DNA from 3 places in the Streptomyces sp. NPDC085481 genome. Region 3 is predicted to be linked to each of the others. Evidence: riboswitches for the same ligand, from Rfam matches in the RefSeq annotation. Region 3 holds a riboswitch; each other region holds the start of a gene.

Region 1 (7,161 bases), on a different contig from region 3:
CGGAGCCGCGGCTTCGACCCGGCCGTACGGCTGCTCTTCCTGAACCAGCTCACCATCAACCTCGGCTTCTACATGCTGATGCCGTACCTGGCCGCCCATCTGGCCGACGGGCTCGGCATGGCGGCCTGGGCTGTCGGGCTCGTCCTCGGCGCCCGGAACCTCTCCCAGCAGGGCATGTTCCTGGTCGGCGGGGCGCTCGCCGACCGGCTGGGCTTCAAGCCGCTGATCGTGGCCGGGTGCGCGCTGCGGACCGTCGGCTTCGGGGCGCTCGCCTTCGCCCAGTCGCTGCCGATGCTGATCGCCGCCTCGCTCGCCACGGGCCTGGCGGGGGCGCTGTTCAACCCGGCCGTGCGGGCCTGTCTGGCGGCCGAGGCTGGGGAGCGGCGCGTGGAGGCGTTCGCGCTGTTCAACACGTACTACCAGGCGGGGATCCTGCTGGGGCCGCTGGTGGGGGTGGCGCTGACCGGGGTGTCGTTCCGGCTGACGTGCGTGGTGGCGGCGGTGCTGTTCGCCGCGCTCACCCTCGTACAGCTGCGGCATCTGCCGGTGCGGCGGGCCGCCGGGGCGACCCGGGAGGCAGGGGAGCGGGGGCAGTTCCGCACGGTGCTCGCGAACCGGGTCTTCTGGCTGTTCTCGCTGGCGATGACCGGCTCGTACGTGCTGTCCTTCCAGGTCTACCTGGCGCTGCCGCTGGCCGCGGACGGCACGGCGGCGACGACGGCCCTGTTCGTGGTGTCGGCGCTGGTGGCGCTCGCCGGGCAGCTGCGGATCACCGCCTGGTGCTCGGCGCGGCTCTCCCGTGAGCGGTGCCTGGTGCTCGGGCTCGGCCTGATGGGGGCCGCGTTCCTGGTGCCGGCGGCGCTGGGGCGGTCCCTGGCGGGGCTGCTGCTGTGCGCGGCGGTCCTGGCGGTCGCGAACGCCGTCCTCTACCCGTACGAGATGGACACCGTCGTCGCCCTGTCCGAGGGCCGCTGGGTCGCCACCCACTACGGGCTCTACAACACGGTCTGCGGGATCGGCATCACCGTCGGGAACCTGGGCACGGGCGCCCTGCTCGACGTGACCGGCTGGTCGGCGGCGCCCTGGCTGGTGCTGTGCGCCGTCGGCCTCGGGTGCGCGGCGGCCATGGCGGCGCTCGCGCGGGGCGGGCGGCTCGCCGTACGCCAACCGGCCGAGGAGGAGTCGCCGTCCCGCCCGGCCTGACCCCACCCTGAGGGGGGTGCGGGCCGGTCCGCGGCCGGGCACGTCCAGGCGGGAGAGCACAGGTGGCGCGAGCAGCGGTGCGGCGCGGGCCCGGCGGCGAGGGCCGGGGCCCGTACCCGGTCGCCCGGCGCTTCCTGCGCGCGCTGCCCCCGCTGGTGATCGTGGGCGGGATCGTCTTCGACCTGGCGACCCCGGCCACGTACACGGCGGCGCCGATGTTCTCGGCGGCCCCGCTGATCGCGGCCCCGTTCTTCTCCACCCTGACGACGCTGCTCACCGGCATCGCCGCCATCCTCGCCAGCGTCGGTCTGCACGTCTACAACGGAACGGCCGACGAGATCCCGGCGCTCACCGAGACCCTGACCGTCGTCACGGTCTCGGCCCTCGCGCTGCTGATCAACCGGGTGGTGCGGCGCAGTGGCGAGCGGCTCGCGTCGGCGCGGGTGATCGCGGCGACGGCGCAGAAGGCGGTGCTCCCGGCGCCCGCGGAGCGGATCGGCGGGCTCCAGATCGCGGCGCGGTACGAGGCGGCGCAGGCCGACGCGTTCATCGGCGGCGACCTGTTCGCGGTGCAGGACACCCCGCACGGGGTGCGGCTCGTGGTCGGCGACGTCCGCGGCAAGGGTCTTGAGGCGGTGGAGGCGGTGGCGGTGGTCATCGGCGCCTTCCGTGAGGCGGCCGAGCAGGAGCCGACGCTGGAGGGCGTGGCGCAGCGGCTCGAGCGGGCGCTGGCCCGCGAGGGCACCCGGCGGGACGATCTGGACGCGTTCGAGGGGTTCACCACGGCCGTGCTCGCCGAGATCCCGCGCGGCGACGGGTCCGTACGGGTGGTCAACCGCGGGCATCCGGAGCCGCTGCTGCTGTACGGGGACGGGGCCCTGGCGCAGCTGCGGCCGAGCGAGGCGGCGCTGCCGCTGGGGATGGGGGAGCTGGCGGTGTGGCCGGACCGGGCCGACGAGGCCGCGTACCCGCCGGGCGCGACGCTGCTGTTCTACACGGACGGGCTCTCGGAGGCGCGGGACGCGCGGGGGGTCTTCTACGATCCGGCGGCGCGGCTCGCGGGGCGGATCTTCCCGGGGCCCGAGGAGCTGCTCGACGCGTTGGTGGCGGATGTGCGCCGGCACACGGGCGGGGGTGCGACGGACGACATGGCGCTGCTCGCGGTGAGCCGTCCGGCGGTGGGGCAGCCCGTGCGGCGGCGGACGATGCCGATGGTGCCGCCCGCCGGGGGGCGGTGACGTGCGGGTGGTGACGTGCGGGTGGTGAGGTCCGAGGGCGGTGACGTGACGTAGTCGAAGGGTGTCGCTCCGATAACAATTGACGTAACGTCAGATCGGGGGTTTGCCCCTGACCCTTTTCTGAAGGGGGGTCAAGTCGGACCATTTTCTCCCAATTCAGTGAATGATCACTCGGGACAGCTTGGAATCGGGTGGCCGTGTCTATTAACGTTCGATAACGCAGCGCGGTCGTCCCAGCCGTCGCAAGAGACGGCACCGTGCGCGCGCGCCGAATCCCGAAAGGGAACCGGGGAACCACCACTTGGGGTGAATCGGGCAACGTCGCACCCGTGCGACCCACCCGTAGGAGACCTTCCTGCTCCGAACCCGTCAGCTAACCCGGTAGGCGAGAAGGAAGGAAAGGAGAGCGCCTTCGTGGCGTCCAACACCCCCGGTCCCCAAGCCTCCTTCGACTACTTCGGCGCCCCCGGCGCCACGGGCGCGGACGGGGAGGAGTGGAACCCCACCGAGGACACCCTGCGGGCCCAGAGCCGCTCCGGCGGCCGTCACCGGGTCGTCAAGCAGCGCTCCAACTTCGCGCGTTCCTCCACCGTCCTCGGTGTCGGCGTCATCGCCGCCGTCGGCGCGGGCGGCCTGGCCACCGCCCAGGAGAAGCCCCCCGTCTCGATAGCCCTGCCGGACCTCGACCTCCCGGACGCCTCCGAACTGCCGGGCGTCGGCGAGCTGATCGGCTCCGGTCACGAGGACGGCGCCGCCGCGAAGGGCGACGCGGCGAAGAACAACCCGCAGCCGCTCACCGCGCTCACCTACGCCGTCCCCGCGGACGCCCCGGCCGGCGGCGACGCCGCGCAGGCCGGCACGCAGGAGCAGACCCGGACCGACGCCGGCGAGGCGCTGCGCGCCCGCATCCTCCAGCAGGCCGAGCAGCAGCAGGCCGCCGCGGACACGGCGGAGAAGGAGGCGGCGCAGAAGGCGGCCGCCGAGAAGGCGGCGGCGGAGGCCGAGGCCAAGGCCGAAGCGGCGGCGAAGGCGGCCGCGGAGGCGAAGAAGAAGGCCGAGGCGGAGGCGGCGGCGAAGGCCGAGGCCGAGCGCCTGGCCAAGCTCGCCGCCGGCTACTCGCTGCCCACCTCCTCGTACACGATCACCTCGACCTACGGCGAGGCCGGCTCCATGTGGTCCTCCGGCCACCACACCGGCCTGGACTTCGCCGCCCCCACCGGCACCCCGGTCAAGGCGGTCCACGGCGCCACCGTGAAGTCGGCGGGCTGGTCCGGCGCGTACGGCTACCGCATCGTCCTGGAGCTCGAGGACGGCACCGAGGTCTGGTACTGCCACCTGTCCTCGATGACGGTCGGCGTGGGCCAGTCGGTCGGCACCGGCGACACCATCGGCCGCGTCGGCGCCACCGGCAACGTCACCGGCCCCCACCTCCACCTGGAGGTCCACACCCCCGGCGGCTCGGGCATCGACCCGGCGGACTGGCTGGGGTCCAAGGGCCTGAGCGTCTGATTCCGCGTCGCGGGGGGTCGTCCCCCGCGGCCGGAATAGGCGGGGCGGCGTGGAGGTTGGTCCCTCCCATGACCTCTCTCCGCAAGCTGGGCGCCTCCGACCTGCACGTCTTCCCGCTCGCCCTCGGTGGCAACGTCTTCGGCTGGACCGCCGACGAGGCGCAGTCCTTCGCCGTCCTCGACGCCTACGCCGCTGCCGGCGGCAACTTCGTCGACACCGCCGACACCTACTCCTCCTGGGTCGAGGGCAACCAGGGCGGCGAGTCCGAGACCGTCATCGGCCGCTGGCTCGCCTCCCGCGGCAACCGCTCCGACATCCTCGTCGCCACCAAGGTCGGCGCCCACCCCCGGTACAAGGGGCTGAGCGCCACGACCATCAAGGCAGCCGCGGAGGAGTCGCTGCGCCGCCTCGGCACCGACCACATCGACCTCTACTACACGCACTTCGACGACGAGTCCGTGCCGGTCGAGGAGATCGTCGTCGCGCTCGACCAGCTGGTGAAGGACGGCAAGGTCCGGGCCATCGCTGCCTCCAACATCTCCCCGGAGCGGCTGCGCGCCTCGCTCGACTTCGCCGAGGCCGAGGGGCTCGCCCGCTACGTCGCCCTGCAGCCGCACTACAACCTGGTCTCCCGCGAGACCTACGAGGGCGCCCTCCTGGACACCGCCGAACAGGCCGGCCTGGCCGCCGTGCCGTACTTCGCGCTCGCCTCCGGCTTCCTCACCGGCAAGTACCGCCCCGGCACCACCGTCGCCAGCGCCCGCGCCGGCAGTGCGGCCAAGCACCTGGAGACCGAGCGCGGCCAGAAGGTGCTGGCCGCCATGGACGCGATCGCCGAGGCCCACGACACCGAGGTCGCCACCGTCGCCCTGGCCTGGCTGGCCGCGCGGCCGACCGTCGTCGCCCCGATCGCCTCCGCCCGCACGGTCGAGCAGCTCCCCGCGCTCGTCGCCGTCGCCGACCTGAAGCTGACGGAGGCGGAACTGGCCGTGCTCACCGAGGCCTCCGCGTAGCGCTGGGGCTCTCCGGCCCCGATCGCACGGCCTAGCCGCGGTACGGGTTGTAGCCGCCGTAGTCCAGATACTGCGGCGGCACCCACACCCGGCCGGTGACCCTGGCCGCGTGGCTCAGCGCGGGCGAGGCCACCTGCCTGCGCTGCCACAGGTGGTGCAGCAGCTCCTGCTCGCGGGCCGTGAAGTCCGGGGCCGCCTGGCCGTGTCGGGCCCGGTGGCGCAGGAAGGCCAGGGTGGTGGCGAATGCCTCGTACTCGCCGACGGCCTGCGCGGCCGGCTTGCCGTACGTACGGGCGGCGAAGCCGCGGGCCAGCGCGCGGGCCCGCATCGAGGAGAGCGCGAGCGGCTCGTCGTGCGCGAGCCAGCCGGCCGTCGCGTACGCCGGGAGCTCGCCGGATATCGTGCGCAGCTCCTTCTGCCGGCTCCATATCGCGAGCCAGGTGAGCAGCGCGAACACCGGCACCATGAACATCCCGTACACCGCGAGGAACGCCAGCGGGTGGAAGGACGCCGAGCCGTTCCACAGCGCGTGCATGCCCATGGCGAGCAGCAGTCCGCCCAGCGGCAGGAGTATCAGCCGGGTGCGGCGGGCCCGGGCCACGGCCGGGAGGGCCGCCGCGAAGCCGAAGCCGAGCCCGGTGAGCGAGGTGAAGAGCGGGTGGGCGAACGGCGACATGATGACCCGGACGAAGAAGGTCCCGACGGTCACCGAGCCGAGGCCGGCGGAGCCGAACTCCTGGTCCTCGCCGAAGGCGTTGCCCAGATAGAGGATGTTCTCGGTGAACGCGAAGCCGGTGGCGGTGAACCCCGCGTAGACCAGCCCGTCGACCGGGCCCGTGAAGTCCCTGCGGCGGAACAGGAACAGCAGCAGCACGGCCGCGCCCTTGGCGGTCTCCTCGACGACGGGCGCGACCGCGGTCGCGCCGAGGGTGTCGGCGGAGCCGGGGTCGGCGGTGGCGCTGCTGATCCACTCCACCGCGAAGGAGTTGGCCAGGATCGCCACGAGCGTGGAGGCGAACGCGCCCCAGGCGAGGGCGAACAGCAGGTTCTTCCACGGGGCCGGCTCGACCCGGTCGAGCCAGCGGAACGCGGCCATGAGCAGCGGCACGGGCAGCACCGCGAGCCCGAGGCCCACCAGGAAGCCCTCGGTGCCGGTCTCCTCCCGCACCAGCGCCAGGATCGCCAGCGCGCACAGGGCGAGCAGGGTGATCAGCGTGATGGCCCGGACCAGCCGGCTGCGCCAGAAGGCGCGGCGCGGCTTGTAGCGCCACTTGGCACGCTCGGGGACCGCCGTGAAGTCGGGCTGGTCGGTCTCCAGGGCGGGTACGGGTGCGGGCGCGGGCACGGCTGCCGTGGAGGCCACGGGCTGCGGTGCGGGTCCGGCGATGGGGTTCGATGACACGCAATGACCCTAACGAGCCCCGCCGACACCGGCGAGGGACTTCCGGACGCCTGTGGAAAAACCGGCGGTCGCGGGCCTGGCGGCCTGTGGAAAACGAGCGGCCGCCGCCCCTCGCGCCGCTGGTCCCCCTCGCGCTGGTCCCCCCGCGCCGCTGGTCTACGGGCGTGCCGCTGGTCTACGGGCGTGCCGCTGGTCGACCTGAGCGCCGCTGGTCGACCTGAGCGCCGCTGGTCGACCGGAGCCCCGCTGGTCGACCTGAGCGACGCTGGTCGACCAGAGCCCCGCTGGTCGACCCGAGCCCCGTTGGTCTACCGGCGGCGGAACAGCAGGTCGTGGACGACGTGCCCCTTGTCGATGCCCTGCCCCTCGAAGCGGGTCAGCGGCCGGTAGCCGGGCCGCGGGGCGTAGCCGCCGTCGGCCTGGGTGTTCTCGAAGTCGGGGTGCGCGCCGAGCACCTCCAGCATCTGCTCCGCGTACGGCTCCCAGTCCGTGGCGCAGTGCAGCACGCCGCCGGGCGCGAGCCGGGGGGCGAGCAGGGTGAGGAACTCGGGCTGGATCAGCCGGCGCTTGTGGTGGCGCTTCTTGGGCCACGGGTCCGGGAAGTAGACCCGGCACCCGGCCAGCGACTCGGGCCGGATCATCTCGCGCAGCAGGATGATCGCGTCGCCGTTGGCGACCCGGACGTTGGTCAGGCCGGCGCGGTCGGCGAGCCCGAGCAGGTTTCCCTGGCCCGGGGTGTGGACGTCGACCGCGAGGATGCCGGTGCCGGGGTCGGCGGCGGCCATCTGCGCGGTGG
Region 2 (7,161 bases), on a different contig from region 3:
CGGCGACGGCGGCGGTGACGACGGTCTTGCCGATCTCCGTACCGGTGCCGCTGACGACGATGACGGTCATGACGAGAGGTCCTTTCTGACTCGGAAAACGGTGCCGCGCCGGACGGCGGCGGCCCACGGGGTCGAACCCACCGTCACCCCGCCCCCGCGGCCGCCTTCACCGCCGAGCAGATACGCGCCACGTCCGCGTCCCCGGTGACGAACGGCGGCATCGTGTAGATCAGGTCCCGGAACGGCCTGACCCAGACCCCCGCGCGGACCGCGGCCCGCGTGGCGGCCGCCATGTCGACCTCGTGGTCGAGCTGGACGACCCCGATCGCGCCGAGCACCCGGACGTCGCGGACACCAGGGACCGCGGACACGGGTGCGAGCCCCTCGCGGAGTCCGGCCTCGATGCGCTTGACCTCGACCTGCCAGTCCTGCCCGAGCAGCAGATCGATCGAGGCGAGCGCGACCGAGCAGGCGAGCGGGTTGCCCATGAACGTCGGGCCATGGGCGAGGACGGGGACCTCGCCCTGCGAGATCCCGTCCGCCACCCGCCCGGAGCACAGCGTCGCCGCCAGCGACAGGTAGCCTCCGGTCAGGGCCTTCCCCACGCACATCACATCGGGCGAGACCCCGGCGTGGTCGGCGGCGAACAACGCCCCCGTACGCCCGAACCCGGTGGCGATCTCGTCGAAGACGAGCAGCACGTCGTGCGCGTCGCACGCCTCCCGCAGCACCCGCAGGTACTCGGGCGAGTGGAAGCGCATACCGCCCGCGCCCTGCACCACCGGCTCCACGATCACCGCGGCCAGCTCGTCCGCGTGCCGGCCGATGGTCTCGCGCAGCAGCTCGGCGTACGACTCCTCGTACGCGACCGGCGGCGCGTCCACGAAGACCTGCCGCTGCAGGACCCCGGACCACAACTGGTGCATCCCGCCGTCGGGGTCGCACACCGACATCGGCTGCCAGGTGTCCCCGTGGTAGCCGCCCCGCCAGGTGAGCAGCCGGTGCTTGCCGGGCCGGCCGACCGAGCGCCAGTACTGCAGGCACATCTTGGCGGCGACCTCGACGGCGACGGACCCGGAGTCGCTGAGGAAGACGTGCCGGAGCGGCTCGGGCGTGATCTCCACGAGCCGCGCGGCGAGCCGGACGGCGGGCTCGTGGGTGAGCCCGCCGAACATCACATGGCTCATCCGGTCGAGCTGGCCGCGCGCCGCCTCGTTGAGCACCGGGTGGTTGTAGCCGTGGATGGCCGACCACCAGGAGGACATGCCGTCGACCAACTCGTCCTGCCCGTCGACCGACTCGGCCAGCCGGAGCCGTACCCCGGACGCGGACGCGACGACCAGCGGATCGACACGGCCCGGCATGGGCCCGTACGGGTGCCAGACGTGCGCCCGGTCCAGGGCGAGGAGCTCGTCGTTACGCATTCGGCGCGAGATCCGTCCCGGCGCCCCGGCGGCGCACTGCCACGAGGTCCGTACGGGCGTCCGCGGTCGCCGCGGGCACCTCCGCGGCGGCACCGCCACAAGGCCCGCACCCGCCACCGGCCTCGGCATGCGACCCGCACCCGCCACCGGCGCCCGCGTGCGACCCGCACCCGCCACCGGCCTCGGCAGGCGACCCGCATCCGCCACCGGCCGCGGCGAGCGCGTCGGCCCGGTGCGCGGGCAGCGTGGTCGTCCCCGCCCCCTCCACCTCGAAGCCCGCGTCCGCGATCATCTCCAGGTCGGCGTGCCCGGCCTGCCCCTCGCTGGTGAGGTAGTCGCCGAGGAAGATCGAGTTGGCGATGTGCAGCGCGAGCGGCTGCATCGTGCGCAGGTGGACCTCACGCCCGCCCGCGATGCGGACCTCGACGTCCGGGCAGACGAACCGCACCATCGCGAGGATCCGCAGGCAGCGCTGCGGGGTGAGGTTCCACTCCTTCGCGAGCGGCGTGCCCTCGAAGGGGATCAGGAAGTTCACCGGCACGGAGTCCGAGTCGAGCTCGCGCAGCGCGTAGACGACGTCGACGAGGTCCTCGTCGCTCTCGCCCATGCCGGCGATGAGACCCGAGCAGGCCGACAGACCGGCGGCGTGCGCCTTCTGCACGGTGTCCACCCGGTCCTGGTACGTGTGGGTGGTGGTGATCTCGCCGTACGTCCCCTCGGACGTGTTCAGGTTGTGGTTGTACGCGTCGGCGCCGGCCGCCCGCAGCCGCTCGGCCTGGCCGTCGGAGAGCAGACCGAGACAGGCGCAGACCTCCACGCCCTCGTTCTGCTCCTTGATGGCCTCGATGGTCTTGCCGACCCGGTCGACGTCCCGGTCCGTCGGACCCCGGCCGCTCGCCACCAGGCAGACCCGCTTCGCGCCGCCCGCGACGCCGGCGGCGGCCGCGGCGGAGGCCTCGTCCGGCTTGAGCCAGGTGTACTTGAGGATCCCGGCGGTCGAACCGAGCCGCTGCGAACAGTACGAGCAGTCCTCGGGGCACAGGCCCGACTTCAGATTGACCAGGTAGTTCAGCTTCACCCGCCGTCCGAACCACTGACGGCGGACCTTGCCGGCCGCAGCCACCACATCGAGCAGGTCGTCGTCGGAGGTCGCCAGCACGGCGAGCGCTTCTTCACGGGTCGGCGACTCGCGCCGCAGCCCCTTCTCCACCAGCGTGTTCAGCAGGTCCATAAGCGCTGATCCTCGCCTACCGCACACCCCGCGGCCAAGGAGGATCCGAACAAACGACGCCATTGGAGGTGTGTGTATGGCCACACCCTGACCTCGGCCCGGGCCGGTTAGGGTCTGTGCGCTGCCTACAAAAGGATCTGCCATGCCGTCGTACGCCGAGGACCTGCCGGGGGACCTGCACGAGGACCCGTACGGGGACCCGCAGGACAGGACGGCGGGGCCGGACCCGCGCCGGGCCGCGTTCGGCTGGACCGAGGCCGCCGCACGGCAGCGCGCGGCGGCGGGCCTCGTGCGGACGCTGCGGCCCCGGACGGCCGAGTCCGGCCTGCTCGACCTCGCGGGCAACGACTACCTCGGACTCACCCGCCGCCCGGAGATCACCGAGGCGGCGGCCGAAGCGGCGCGGCGCTGGGGCGCGGGCTCCACCGGATCGCGGCTCGTCACCGGCTCGACCCGGCTGCACGCCCGGCTGGAGAGCGAACTCGCCGCGTTCTGCGGCTTCGAGGCCGCCCTGGTCTTCTCCTCCGGCTACACGGCGAACCTGGCCGCGCTGACCGCGCTCTCGGCCCGGGACGGGCTGATCGTCTCCGACGCCGGCAACCACGCCTCCATCGTGGACGGCTGTCGGCTCGCGCGCGCCGAGACGGCCGTGGTGCCGCACGCCGACCCCGAGGCCGTCGCCAAGACCCTCTCCGCCCACCCGGACCGCCGGGCCCTCGTCGTCAGCGACTCCGTCTTCTCCGTGGACGGCGACCGGGCCCCGCTCACCGCCCTCGCCGAGACCTGCCGGGCGTACGGCGCGGGCCTGGTCGTCGACGACGCCCACGGATTCGGCGTCCTCGGCGACGGCGGACGCGGCGCGCTGCACGAGGCGGGGCTCGCGGGTGACCCGGACGTGGTCGCCACGCTCACCCTGTCCAAGTCCCTCGGCAGCCAGGGCGGCGCGGTCCTCGGCCCGGACCGGGTGATCGAGCACCTGGTCAACGCCGCCCGTACCTTCATCTTCGACACCGGCCTGGCCCCCGCCGCCGCGGGCGGGGCGCTCGCGAGCCTGCGGCTGATCGCCGCCGAGCCGGCGCTCGCCGCCCGGGCCCGTACGGTCGCCACGACCCTCCACCGGCTGCTCACCGAGGCCGGCCTCACCGCCGTACGGCCCGACGCCGCCGTGGTCTCGGTCCGCGCCCCCGGCCCGAGCGAGGCGCTCCGGTGGGCCGCCGACTGCCGTGAACTCGGCCTCGGCGTCGGCTGCTTCCGCCCCCCGTCGGTCCCCGACGGCGTCTCGAGGCTCCGCCTGACCGCCCGCGCCGACCTGACGGACGCGCAGATCGAGCAGGCCGTGGCGACGATCGTGCGGACGGCGCCGGAGGGCGCGGCCTGACTGTCAGTGGTGCTCGCTAAGTTGAGGGCATGAGTTCTTCGCTGAGCGTGTACCTGCTCGACCCCAAGGCCGCCCACGACCTCGTCGGTTCGCGCGACGACCAGCTGCTCCAGGTCATCCGCGACTCCTTCGCCGCCGACCTCGCCTCGGCCGACGACTGGTTCTCCTCGGAGATCGCGGACGGCGCGCCCACGGCGTACGAGGCGCTGCGCGCGGTGGTGTACGGCGGCCCGTTCGACGCGCAGCGTCAGTACGCCTTCCAGTACGGCTACGCCTACAAGCGGCTGTGCTCGCTGACCGGGTCCTTCCTGGACAACTCGTGCTTCTCGCCGTTCCGCGGGGACTGGCTGGAGATGGTGGACGAGGGGCTGCGGGCGCTGCGGATCACGGCGGTGTCGGTGGCGGAGTTCGGCTACTACGGGGGCATGCCCGACGTGGTGCCGACCTACGACCTGCCGCGCTGCGGCGAGTGGACGCACGAGCAGTGCCTGGCGGCGCTCGAGCAGTTCGAGCAGACCAAGAAGGACGGCCACGCACCGCCGCTCGACTCCGAGGTCGTGGACGCCGTCATGGACGTCATGGGCTGGCTGCGGCACGTGGAGTCGCGCCCCGGGTTCGGGGTCGTCGGCTTCGTGTCGTAAGGCGCCTCGCAAGGCGCCTCGGAAGCCGTTTCGTAAGGCGCCTTGCCAGGGCCGATCCGGTCGCCCGTAGCGGAGTTCACCGCTTCGGGCGACAGATATCCGGATATCTTGGTGGATCGCTGCCCACGGCGGCAGCATCGGTGGCACTCTGACGCGAAGCGCAATCCGGGGCCGGGCCCCGGTGGGAAAGGGACAGCGTCGCGATGGCAGACCACCAGGAAGCAACACTCACGCTGCCGAGCGATCCCGCCTCGGTCTCCGCCGCCCGGAGATACGTCGCCGACGTCCTCGTCTCCTGGGGGCTCGAGGGCGACACCGACACCGCGGACGCGGTCCGACTGATCGTCTCCGAACTGGCGACCAACGCCGTCCAGCACACCTTCGGCCAGTCTCCCACCTTCACGGTCGACATCCGCCTGGAGTGCGACGCACTGCTCCACATCGGCGTCACGGACAGCCACCCCCGCTGGCCGCAGCGCCTCCCGGCCGCGGTCCAGCAGGACAACGGCCGCGGCATGGTCATCATCCGCTCCCTGACGGCCGGGGCGGGCGGCCGGCTCGCGGTCACGCCCACGGCGGAGGGCGGCAAGACGGTCTGGATCAACCTGCCCTGGACGGCCGTGCTCCCCGGCTGAGCGGGCCCGGCCGAGCGGGCGGCGGGAGGAGGGGGCCGGCGGCGCCACCGGGCGCCCCCTCCCGCACCGTGCGTCAGCGGGACGGCGGATCAGCGGGACGGCGAATCAGCGGACCCGGCCGTAAGAGACCTTCGAGCTCCAGATCTTGTCCAGCTTCACCCATGAACCGGTCTTCGGCGAGTGCCAGATCCTGTTGTTACCCGCGTAGATCCCGACGTGGTACACCCTTCCGCCGGAGTGGAAGAAGACCAGGTCCCCCTTCTGCCGGCCGGAAGCCGAGACGTGCCGGGTCTTGTTGTACTGCTGCTGCGCCGTGCGGGGCAGCGACTTGCCCGCCTTCTTGTACGAGTAGACCGTGAGGCCCGAGCAGTCGAAACGGGTCGGGCCGGAGGCGCCGTACTTGTAGGGCGATCCCTTCTTCGAGGCGGCGACGTTCAGCGCCTTGTTGGCGTAGGACGTCGCTGCCTGGGCCTCCGGTGCCGCTCCTGGGGCGAGCAGCGTGCCGCCGACGGCGGCGAGGGTGAGAGCCGAGACGGCTCCGGCCCGGGACAGCAGGGACGGGACATGCATCTGCGCAGTCATGCGCAACCCTTCGTCAGCCGCCTGTGAAGGATGACCTGTCGGGTTCGGGCAGGCGAAGATGCCCGGCCGCGGCTGCGGCTTCACCCCGAGGAACGTCCGCACTGCGCGCACGTCCCGTGTTGCTCGGGTCCTCCACTCCTGCCGATCCACTCCTGTCGACCAGACGTCCGGAACGGCGGCAGGACTCGGCGTCCGCCCGGACCGCCCCGCCTCGGGTGGCGGGGGCTTGTCGTCGACAGGGATCTTGACTCACACCATGGGCGAAATCCGAGTTGAAACGGCGATATGTGAGGCTCCTCACGACTGATCCATACGGGTGGACAGTCGGCTTTCTCGATCTTCAGAGGTTTGCCCGACGAGCTCCGTACCAGGCGTGGAACGCCCCATTCCGCCAGATGCGTACACCTGTTGCGCAACTTGCCTGAGCCCTCTGTCGATGCATCGAATACGCCGAACGGGGGAGCGATTCTGCGGCCGCGTTGCCCCGGGTGGACCTGGACACGACACGCGCAACTGTCAACTCGCCGACTCCCCGGGCACGGTGACCCGCCCGGCCCTCCGCTCCCCGTCCAACACCCGCAGCGCACGGGCCAATGTCTCCGCGTGGACCTCGCTCTCGCCCCGCATATGCATGAGTGTCAGGGCCTCGCGCAGGGCCGTCGCCCGCCCCACCAGCGCTTGGGCGGCCCGAAGTGCCCCATAGGTATGCGAGGACCTGGATGGATTGATTCTGCCCAGGAGGTCGACGACTTCGAGGTAGGCGTCGACGAACTCACCCTCGGCGCGCGTCAGCGCGGGCAGCTGCGGCAGCTCCGGGACCACGGCGGGCTCACTCCTCCCCGGTACCGGTGGACGCGTGGCGGGTCTTCAGGACGTGGTCCACCAGGCCGTAGGCGCGGGCGGCGGCCGCGTCGAGCACCGTGGTCCGGTCGATGTCGGCGTCGGTCCGCTCGGGGCTCTGCCCGGTGTGCTCGGCGAGCAGCCTGACCACCAGCTCGCGCTGGCGCAGCAATTCCCGGGCCTGGATGTCCAGATCGCTCGGCTGGCCCTGCAACGGCTCGTCGAGCGTGGGCTGCTGAAGCACGATCCGGGCCCCGGGCAGCGCGAGTCGCCGGCCCGGCGAGCCGGCCGCGAGCAGCACCGCGGCGGGGCCGACGGCCTGGCCGAGGCAGGTGGTCTCCACATCGCAGGAGACCGTGCGGATCGTGTCGTGGATCGAGGTCATGGCGCTGATCGAACCCCCGGGGGAGTTGATGTAGAGGCTGATCAG
Region 3 (7,161 bases):
CTAGCCGCATCGAGGCTCAACCAACCAGGAAATGTGAGGGGTTGACGGCTGGATTGGTCTATGCCACGTTCATCTCGCGCCAACTGGTAAACCTTGACGCACAACTGGTCAAGTCACGTGCTGCCGGACCGAAAGGAACACGCATGCGTACCCGTACCGCCGGCCGTCGAACTCGCGCGGCTCTAGCCCTGACCGCCGTCCTGGGCAGTGCCGCGCTGGCCGCGCTTCCCGTCACGACCGCGACGGCCTCGGCCTCCGTCTCCGCCTCGGACGGCCTGGCCGTCCAGTACCGCACGAGCGCCGGCGGAGCCACCGCCGACCAGAGCGAGCCGTGGTTCAAGGTCCGTAACACCGGATCGTCCACCGTCCAGCTGAGCCAGGTCAGGATCCGGTACTACTTCAAGGCCGACTCCCCGAGCGCCTCCTACCGCTTCGCCTGCTCCTGGGCGGTACGGGGGTGCTCCGCCGTCACCGGAACGTTCGGGACGCTCGGCAAGCCCACCGCCACGGCCGACCGGTATCTGGAGATCGGCTTCACCCCCGCCGCGGGATCGCTGGCACCGGGCGCGGACACCGGAGACCTGCAGCTGCGCTTCCACCAGGCCACCTGGCAGCCGCTGAACCAGGGCGACGACTACTCCTTCGGCGGCGGGCAGAGCGCCTACGCCGACTGGACCAGGGTCACCGCCCAGGTCGCCGGCACCACCGTGTGGGGCGTGGCGCCCGAGGGCAACGGCCCGACCGAGCCCACCGACCCGCCCACGGACCCGACCGACCCGCCCGGCGGCGGCCAGACCCTGTTCGACGACTTCACCTACACCTCGCACACCGACCCCGCCCTGTCCGCCCACGGCTGGAGCGTCCGCTCCGACTCCGGCGGCCCGGGCGTGCCCGGCGCGACATGGGACCCGTCCAAGGTCACGTTCAGCGCCCAGGGCGGCAGCACGGTGATGAACCTGGAGACCTCCACGGCCGGCACCGGCGAGTCCACCCGGCAGACCGAGGTCCTCACCAGGTCCATGAAGTTCAGGAACGGCACGTACGCCGCCCGGGTCAGGTTCTCCGACGCCCCGAAGTCCGGCCCCGACGGCGACCGCGTCGTGCAGACCTTCTTCACGATCAACGACCTGAAGGCCCCGATGGCCGACGACTACGCCGAGTACGACTTCGAGTACCTGCCCAACGGAGGCTGGGGCGAGCCGGCGAACATCCTCTACACGACCTCGTGGGAGACCTACGCCCCCGACCCCTGGCAGGCGGTCAACCAGCACAGCGAGAGCCGCCGGAGCTTCGCCGGCTGGCACGACCTGGTCGTGACCATCGACGACGACGCGATCACCTACTCCATCGACGGCCAGGTCTTCGGCACCCACGGCGCCGCCTACCTCCCGGAGCGGCCGATGTCGATCAACTTCAACCAGTGGCTCATCGACCTCGCCGGCCAGCCCTCCACCACCCCGCGCGCCTACGACCAGCAGGTCGACTACGTCCTGCACGTCAAGGACCAGGTGCTCACCCCTGCTCAGGTGGCCGCGAAGATCGCCGCGTACCGGACCGCCGGCACGTCGTTCGTGGACGAGGTACCGGTGCCCTAGGGGCGGACCCTAGGCGGTGTGCGCGAGGATCGCCGGGACGACCGTCGCCCAGTCGGCCCGGTCGACCCCGTGACCGGCGTCCGGCAGTGCCACGAGCCGTCCCCCGGGGATCCGTTCCGCGAGCGCCTCGCCGTGCGGGAGCGGGAACATCGGATCGGCCGTCCCGTGGAGCACCAGGGTGGGCACGGCGATCGCGGAGAGGGGTCCCGGCGCGTGCTCGCCGTCCGGGAGCGCGTCGTGGTTGCGGGCCGCCGCGAAGTCGTGCGCGCGCTCGACGTCGCGGCGGACCAGGCCACGGGCGGCGGTCTCGTCGAACGGGCGGCGGCCTCCCGCGAGCACGCGCGCGTAGGCGACCGTGTAGTCGATCACCGAGTCGGCGTCGGACCAGTCGACGCGCGCCGTCGAGACGAAGCGCAGGAACTCCTCGGTCGGCGGAGGAAGCGCGCGGTCGCCGGGCACGGCGGAGGACGTGCTGATCAGGACGAGTGACAGGACGCGACCGGCGTGGTCCAGCGCGAGCAGCTGCGCGAGCGCCCCGCCGGCCGAGACGCCCACGACGTGCGCGGCCGGGATCTCGTAGGCGTCGAGCACGCGGGCGGCGTCACCGACCAGGTCCGCGCCGGTGTATCCGGGACGGCCCGGTTGGTAGGTGACCGACCGGCCGGTGTCGCGGTGGTCGTAACGGATCACGAAGCGGCCGCCCTCGGCGAGCATCCGGCAGAAGCCGTCCTCCCACCAGAGCATCGACGCGCCGAGGCCCGCGATGAGCAGGACGGGCGGATCCGACCGGTCACCGAAGGACTCGGTGCACAGCGTGATGCCGCCCGTCTCCACCGTGCGCTCAGCCATCGTCGCGACTCCTCTCCTGTCCCATGGTGCCCGGAAGCCGGGCCGTCGGTCAGGTGGAGGCACTACGGCGGCTCCCGGCTCAGTAGGCGCCGTTGACGTTGTCGATCGAGCCGTAGCGGTCGGCCGCGTAGTTGCAGGCGGCGGTGATGTTCGCGACCGGGTCGTAGGGGTCGTTGGCGGTGCCGGTGACGTGGTAGGCCTGGAAGGTGGGGTCGATCACCTGGAGGAGGCCCTTGGAGGGGGTGCCGGCGACGGCGTTGGAGTCCCAGTTGTTGATGGCCAGCGGGTTGCCCGAGGACTCGCGCATGATGTTGCGGTGGATGCCGTCGTACGAGCCCGGGATGCCGTACTGGGCCATGATGTCGAGGGACTCGCGGATCCATCCGTCCAGATTGTCCGGGTATGAGGCCTTCGCCGGAGCGGCGGCCTGGGCCGCGGTCGCCTGGACGGCCGCCGGCTTGACCGACGCGGCCTTGACCGACGCGGCCTTGACCGACGCGGCCGGGCGGGCGGCCGCCGCGGCACCCGCGGCTGCCGGACGCGAGGCGGCCCTGGTGTCGATCGTGAGCTTCAGACCGGGGCGGATGAGACCGGGGTCGGCACCCACGGCGGCGCGGTTGTCCTTGTAGAGCTTCTTCCAGCCGCCGCTCACGGAGTGCTTCTGGGCGATCTTGGAAAGTGAGTCGCCGGCGACCACGGAATAGCGCACCAGGCCGGCCTTCTTTGCCGCCGTGACGACCGTCGCCTTTTCGACTGCGACGGAGTGAATTTCCTGCGGGGTGGCCGCACCAGCGCTGGTCGAGGCGATCAGCGGCAGGGCGAGTGCGGCGCTGCCGGTGATGCCGACGGCGGCCAGGCCGCGAGCGAGCGGGGCGTTCTTGGGGCGGCGGTGCTTCCCGTTTCCACGCATGGCGAGTTCCTCTCCTTCGCCTGCGAGGTGAGCTGTCGGGTTCGGGCAGGAGATGCCCGGCCGCGGTGCGCGGCTTCACCCCGAGTCGCCCCGGAGACCGGGACGGCGGCGAACCTGGGTCCCCCGCTCCTGCCGGAAGTGTGGTGAGTGCGGTTTTCCGGGCGGCGGCAGGATTCGGCGTTCCGTCCGGATGACGGGGTGACCGTAAGCGAAAACAAACATCGAGAACAAGGTCGGAATTCATGAACGCGAATTGATCTCCGACAGAAAGGGAAAGGATCTTTCCTTTGACCTTTCACCGCGACCGCCAACTCTTCTCCGCCACTGCACACTTGGTGTCGCGCCGGCGCCGACCGGGCCCGTTCCGCCGTGACTCACATCACTGATTCCGGGAACCTAATGCCTTTTCTTTGAATTTCCCCCTCGAAGGTGATGAAGCGGACATCCTTACCTTTATCCGCATTTAGCAATCCGCTGTCGCATTGTTCGCGCCGGATGAGGCAACCCGGACGCAGCGGTCTCCGTCCTCCCGAAGCGAGAGAGAGGAAGACCGTTTTGATACGTGTCACACGCGGCGTCACCACCGCCGCGGCGTTACTCGCACTGGCCACCGCGTCCCCCGCACTGGCCTACGCGCAGCCGTCGCAGCCGTCACAGCCGTCACCGGAATCGCCGTCGACGGCCTCCCCCGGAAGCCGGCTCGGGAACACCGGGCTCCCCGAGGGCTGGCGGGTCATCGGAACCGGTGCCGGCAGGCAGTTGGTCTGGACGTCGTCCGACCCCGTGCCCATGGGCGACGCCCGGGTCGAATTCCGTGACGGCGACCGGCTGCTCGGCCATCCGGTGGCCCAACAGGACGGCCGCTCCTTCCGGTTGCCCCTGGGCGACGTCCGGATCGAGAAGGGCTCGGAGCTGCGCGTGACGGCCGGCGGCCGGCGGATCGACGCGACGGAAGGGGCCACCGCCCGCTCCCCCCGGCACCGCCCCCTCGCCCCCGGCACGCGGCAGGAGACGCCGCTTCCGGCGAACCCGGTCGACCCCGGAGTGCCCGGCCGCTACCGCACCGTCAGCGGTGAATACGACCTGAAGTCCGTGTCGTTGCCCGGCTTCGCCCATCCCGTGGAGATGCGCGCCACGGTCGTGGGACCGACCGACGCGCCCGGGAGGCGGCCGGTGGCCCTCTTCCTGCACGGCCGCCACGGCACCTGCTACACACCCGGGACCGAGGACTCCAACGGCGCGTGGCCCTGCCCGGCCGGCATGAAGCCCATACCGAGCCATCAGGGGTACCTGAGCGCCCAGCAGCTCCTGGCCTCCCAGGGTTACGTGACGCTGTCCATATCCGCCAACGGCATCAACGGCCAGGACTACCTCGCCGACGACGGCGGCGCCCAGGCCCGTTCCTCCCTGGTGCGACTGCACCTGGCCCGCTGGGCCGACTGGTCCGCGTACCGCAAGGCCGCCCCGGCCGCCGTACGCAAGGTGGCGCCCGCGGACCTCTCCCGGGTCCTGCTCGTCGGCCACTCCCGCGGCGGCGAGGGCGTCAACCGCGCCGCCCTCGACAGCCTCTACGCACCGCCCGCCGACCAGGACGGCTACCGGGGCCCCGTACGGTGGAAGATCCGCGGCAACGTCCTGATCGGGCCCACCGTCTTCGGCCAGAACCCGGTCCCCGACGTGCCCTCCGCGACCCTGCTGCCGGGCTGCGACGGCGACGTCTCCGACCTCCAGGGCCAGGTCTACGCCGACGGCACACGCGGCGTCAGCCGAGGCTCCGCCCTGCACAGCGCGGTCTACGTGGTCGGCGCCAACCACAACTTCTTCAACAGCGAGTGGACGCCGGGACAGGCGAAGGCGCCCGCCTTCGACGACTTCTCGTCCGACGACACCCCCGACCCGGTCTGCTCCCCCGGCACGAAGACCCGCCTGACCGCCCCTCAGCAGCAGACCGCGGGCGCCACCTACATCGCCGCGGCGGCCCGGCTGTTCGTCGGCGGTGACGACCGGGTCCGTCCGCTCCTCGACGGCTCCGGCCGCCGCGCGCCCTCGGCCGACCCGGCCCGGGTCCTCACCGACGCCGTCGGAGCGAACCGCACGGCGGCGTTCCTGCCGGGCTCCTCGGTCACGGTGTCGGGCCGCGGCGCCCGGATCTGCGCCCAGGTCGACACGGACGCCGCCCGCGCCTGCCTGAACCCCGAAGAGGGCGGCACCTCCCCGCACTTCGCGTACTGGGAGGCCCCCTCCGAGCCGGGCCGCGACGCCGTCGCGATGCAGTGGTCGAACCCGGGGGCACCGGTCGCGGTGCGCTCGGCGAGGCCGGTCTCCCTGGCCGGCTCCGAAGCCCTCGCTCTGCGACTGATCGTCCCGCCCAACAGCGCGGGCACGGAGCTGGACATCGCGGTCACCGACGCGTCGGGCCGCCGCGCGCAGCTGGGCCGTACCCGCGTCGACGGACTGCCGGGCAGCGAACGGACCGCCTCGTACTGGGGGCGGGAGATCCGCGTACCGCTGTCCGCCGCCGCCCGCGCCGGACTGAACCTCAAGAAGGTCACCGCCCTCGAACTGACCCCGCGCAGCCGGTCCGGCCGCGCGTGGCTCATCGACGCGTGGGGCTGGCGCCCCGGGACGCCGGCGGTGAGCCCGGCCGCGCTGACCCGCGTGGACATCGGCCGCCTGACGGTCAAGGAGGGGAACTCCGGTGTCCGGACCTACCGCATTCCGGTGCGGGTCTCCGGAAAGGGCAGCGGCCAGGTCCGCCTGTTCGTCCCCAAGCCGGGCACCGACGAGGTCACGTCCCGCTTGGTCACGGTGCGTCCGGGACGCCATGACATCGTCCTGCCGGTCGAGGTCGCGGGCAACACCCGGTTCGGCTACGACAGGGCACAGGACGCCTTCGTCAAGGCGGTGCGCGGCACCGTGGTCGGTGCGCACCGCGGCGGGGTCACCGCGAAGAACGACGACCCCATGCCCAGGGTCGGCGTCACGCCGGTCGCGGCCGACGTGACCGAGGGCGGGGCCCTGACCTGGCGGGTGACGCTGTCCGGGCCCGCCGACGCCGAGATCTACGGCGCGATCGAGTTCCTCCCGGTGACCGGGGGCACGGAGCTGTCCACCGCGGACATCGACCCGAAGTGGCTGGAAGAGCACGTCGGCAACGTGCCGGATCCTCCCCTGCCGGTGTCCCAGGCGCTGGAGGGCGGCGTGGGGGTCGTCATCCCCGCCGGTCGGACGCGTACGGAGGTGAGCATCCCCATCGCCAAGGACGGGGTCGGCGAGCCGAAGGAATCGCTGCGGGCCGTGCTGACCACCTACGACGAGGCGTGGGAGCCCGTCCGGGGGCCGGAGTTCGCCGGCACGGTGAGCGACGCGCCGTGAGGTGAGTCCGTGGCCGTGAGGTGACGTGTCCGTCCGCGTCACCTCACGCCGGACGGGGTGGTCTCCGGACCCTGCCGGGGGCCGGTGACCGCCCCGTCGTGTCCCCCGGACGCACCGTCCGCATGGTGCACCGGCGCGGCGGACCCTAGCGTCCTTTCCGGGGCGGTATGTCACCGTCGCCCGTAAGGGGATCGCCGATGACGAACGAGCAGGAAGTCGATGTCGTCGTGGTCGGCTCGGGCTTCGGCGGCTCCGTCGCCGCGTACCGGCTCGCCGGGGGCGGTCGGTCCGTCGTGGTCCTGGAGCGCGGCAAGCCGTACCCTCCCGGCAGCTTCCCCCGGACGCCCGCCGGGATGGCCCGCAACTTCTGGGACCCCAGCGAGGGCCTGCACGGGCTGTTCGACATCTGGTCCTTCCGAGGTCTCGAAGGCA

The links. A riboswitch is a leader RNA that binds a small molecule or an ion and turns the genes downstream of it on or off. The one in region 3 is predicted to bind cyclic di-AMP.
Region 1: another riboswitch for cyclic di-AMP. It lies ahead of ACIGEZ_RS31790 (M23 family metallopeptidase); the one in region 3 lies ahead of ACIGEZ_RS29110 (transglycosylase SLT domain-containing protein).
Region 2: another riboswitch for cyclic di-AMP. It lies ahead of ACIGEZ_RS20595 (C40 family peptidase); the one in region 3 lies ahead of ACIGEZ_RS29110 (transglycosylase SLT domain-containing protein).

The regions. Positions count from the first base shown of each region.
Region 1 covers NZ_JBITTJ010000020.1:86,674-93,834, forward strand. The annotation lists gene ACIGEZ_RS31780 (MFS transporter) at 1-1,203, shown strand, start outside; gene ACIGEZ_RS31785 (PP2C family protein-serine/threonine phosphatase) at 1,266-2,441, shown strand; cyclic di-AMP (ydaO/yuaA leader) riboswitch at 2,698-2,844, shown strand; gene ACIGEZ_RS31790 (M23 family metallopeptidase) at 2,856-3,950, shown strand; gene ACIGEZ_RS31795 (aldo/keto reductase) at 4,019-4,963, shown strand; gene ACIGEZ_RS31800 (PrsW family intramembrane metalloprotease) at 4,995-6,365, opposite strand; gene trmB (tRNA (guanosine(46)-N7)-methyltransferase TrmB) at 6,674-7,161, opposite strand, start outside.
Region 2 covers NZ_JBITTJ010000009.1:162,925-170,085, forward strand. The annotation lists gene bioD (dethiobiotin synthase) at 1-70, opposite strand, end outside; gene ACIGEZ_RS20570 (adenosylmethionine--8-amino-7-oxononanoate transaminase) at 144-1,424, opposite strand; gene bioB (biotin synthase BioB) at 1,417-2,655, opposite strand; gene ACIGEZ_RS20580 (8-amino-7-oxononanoate synthase) at 2,798-4,033, shown strand; gene ACIGEZ_RS20585 (hypothetical protein) at 4,063-4,674, shown strand; gene ACIGEZ_RS20590 (ATP-binding protein) at 4,878-5,309, shown strand; gene ACIGEZ_RS20595 (C40 family peptidase) at 5,415-5,891, opposite strand; cyclic di-AMP (ydaO/yuaA leader) riboswitch at 5,895-6,092, opposite strand; gene ACIGEZ_RS20600 (hypothetical protein) at 6,408-6,713, opposite strand; gene ACIGEZ_RS20605 (ATP-dependent Clp protease proteolytic subunit) at 6,721-7,161, opposite strand, start outside.
Region 3 covers NZ_JBITTJ010000016.1:146,928-154,088, reverse strand. The annotation lists gene ACIGEZ_RS29120 (cellulose binding domain-containing protein) at 144-1,595, shown strand; gene ACIGEZ_RS29115 (alpha/beta fold hydrolase) at 1,605-2,444, opposite strand; gene ACIGEZ_RS29110 (transglycosylase SLT domain-containing protein) at 2,524-3,354, opposite strand; cyclic di-AMP (ydaO/yuaA leader) riboswitch at 3,359-3,510, opposite strand; gene ACIGEZ_RS29105 (alpha/beta hydrolase family protein) at 3,910-6,729, shown strand; gene ACIGEZ_RS29100 (GMC oxidoreductase) at 6,927-7,161, shown strand, end outside.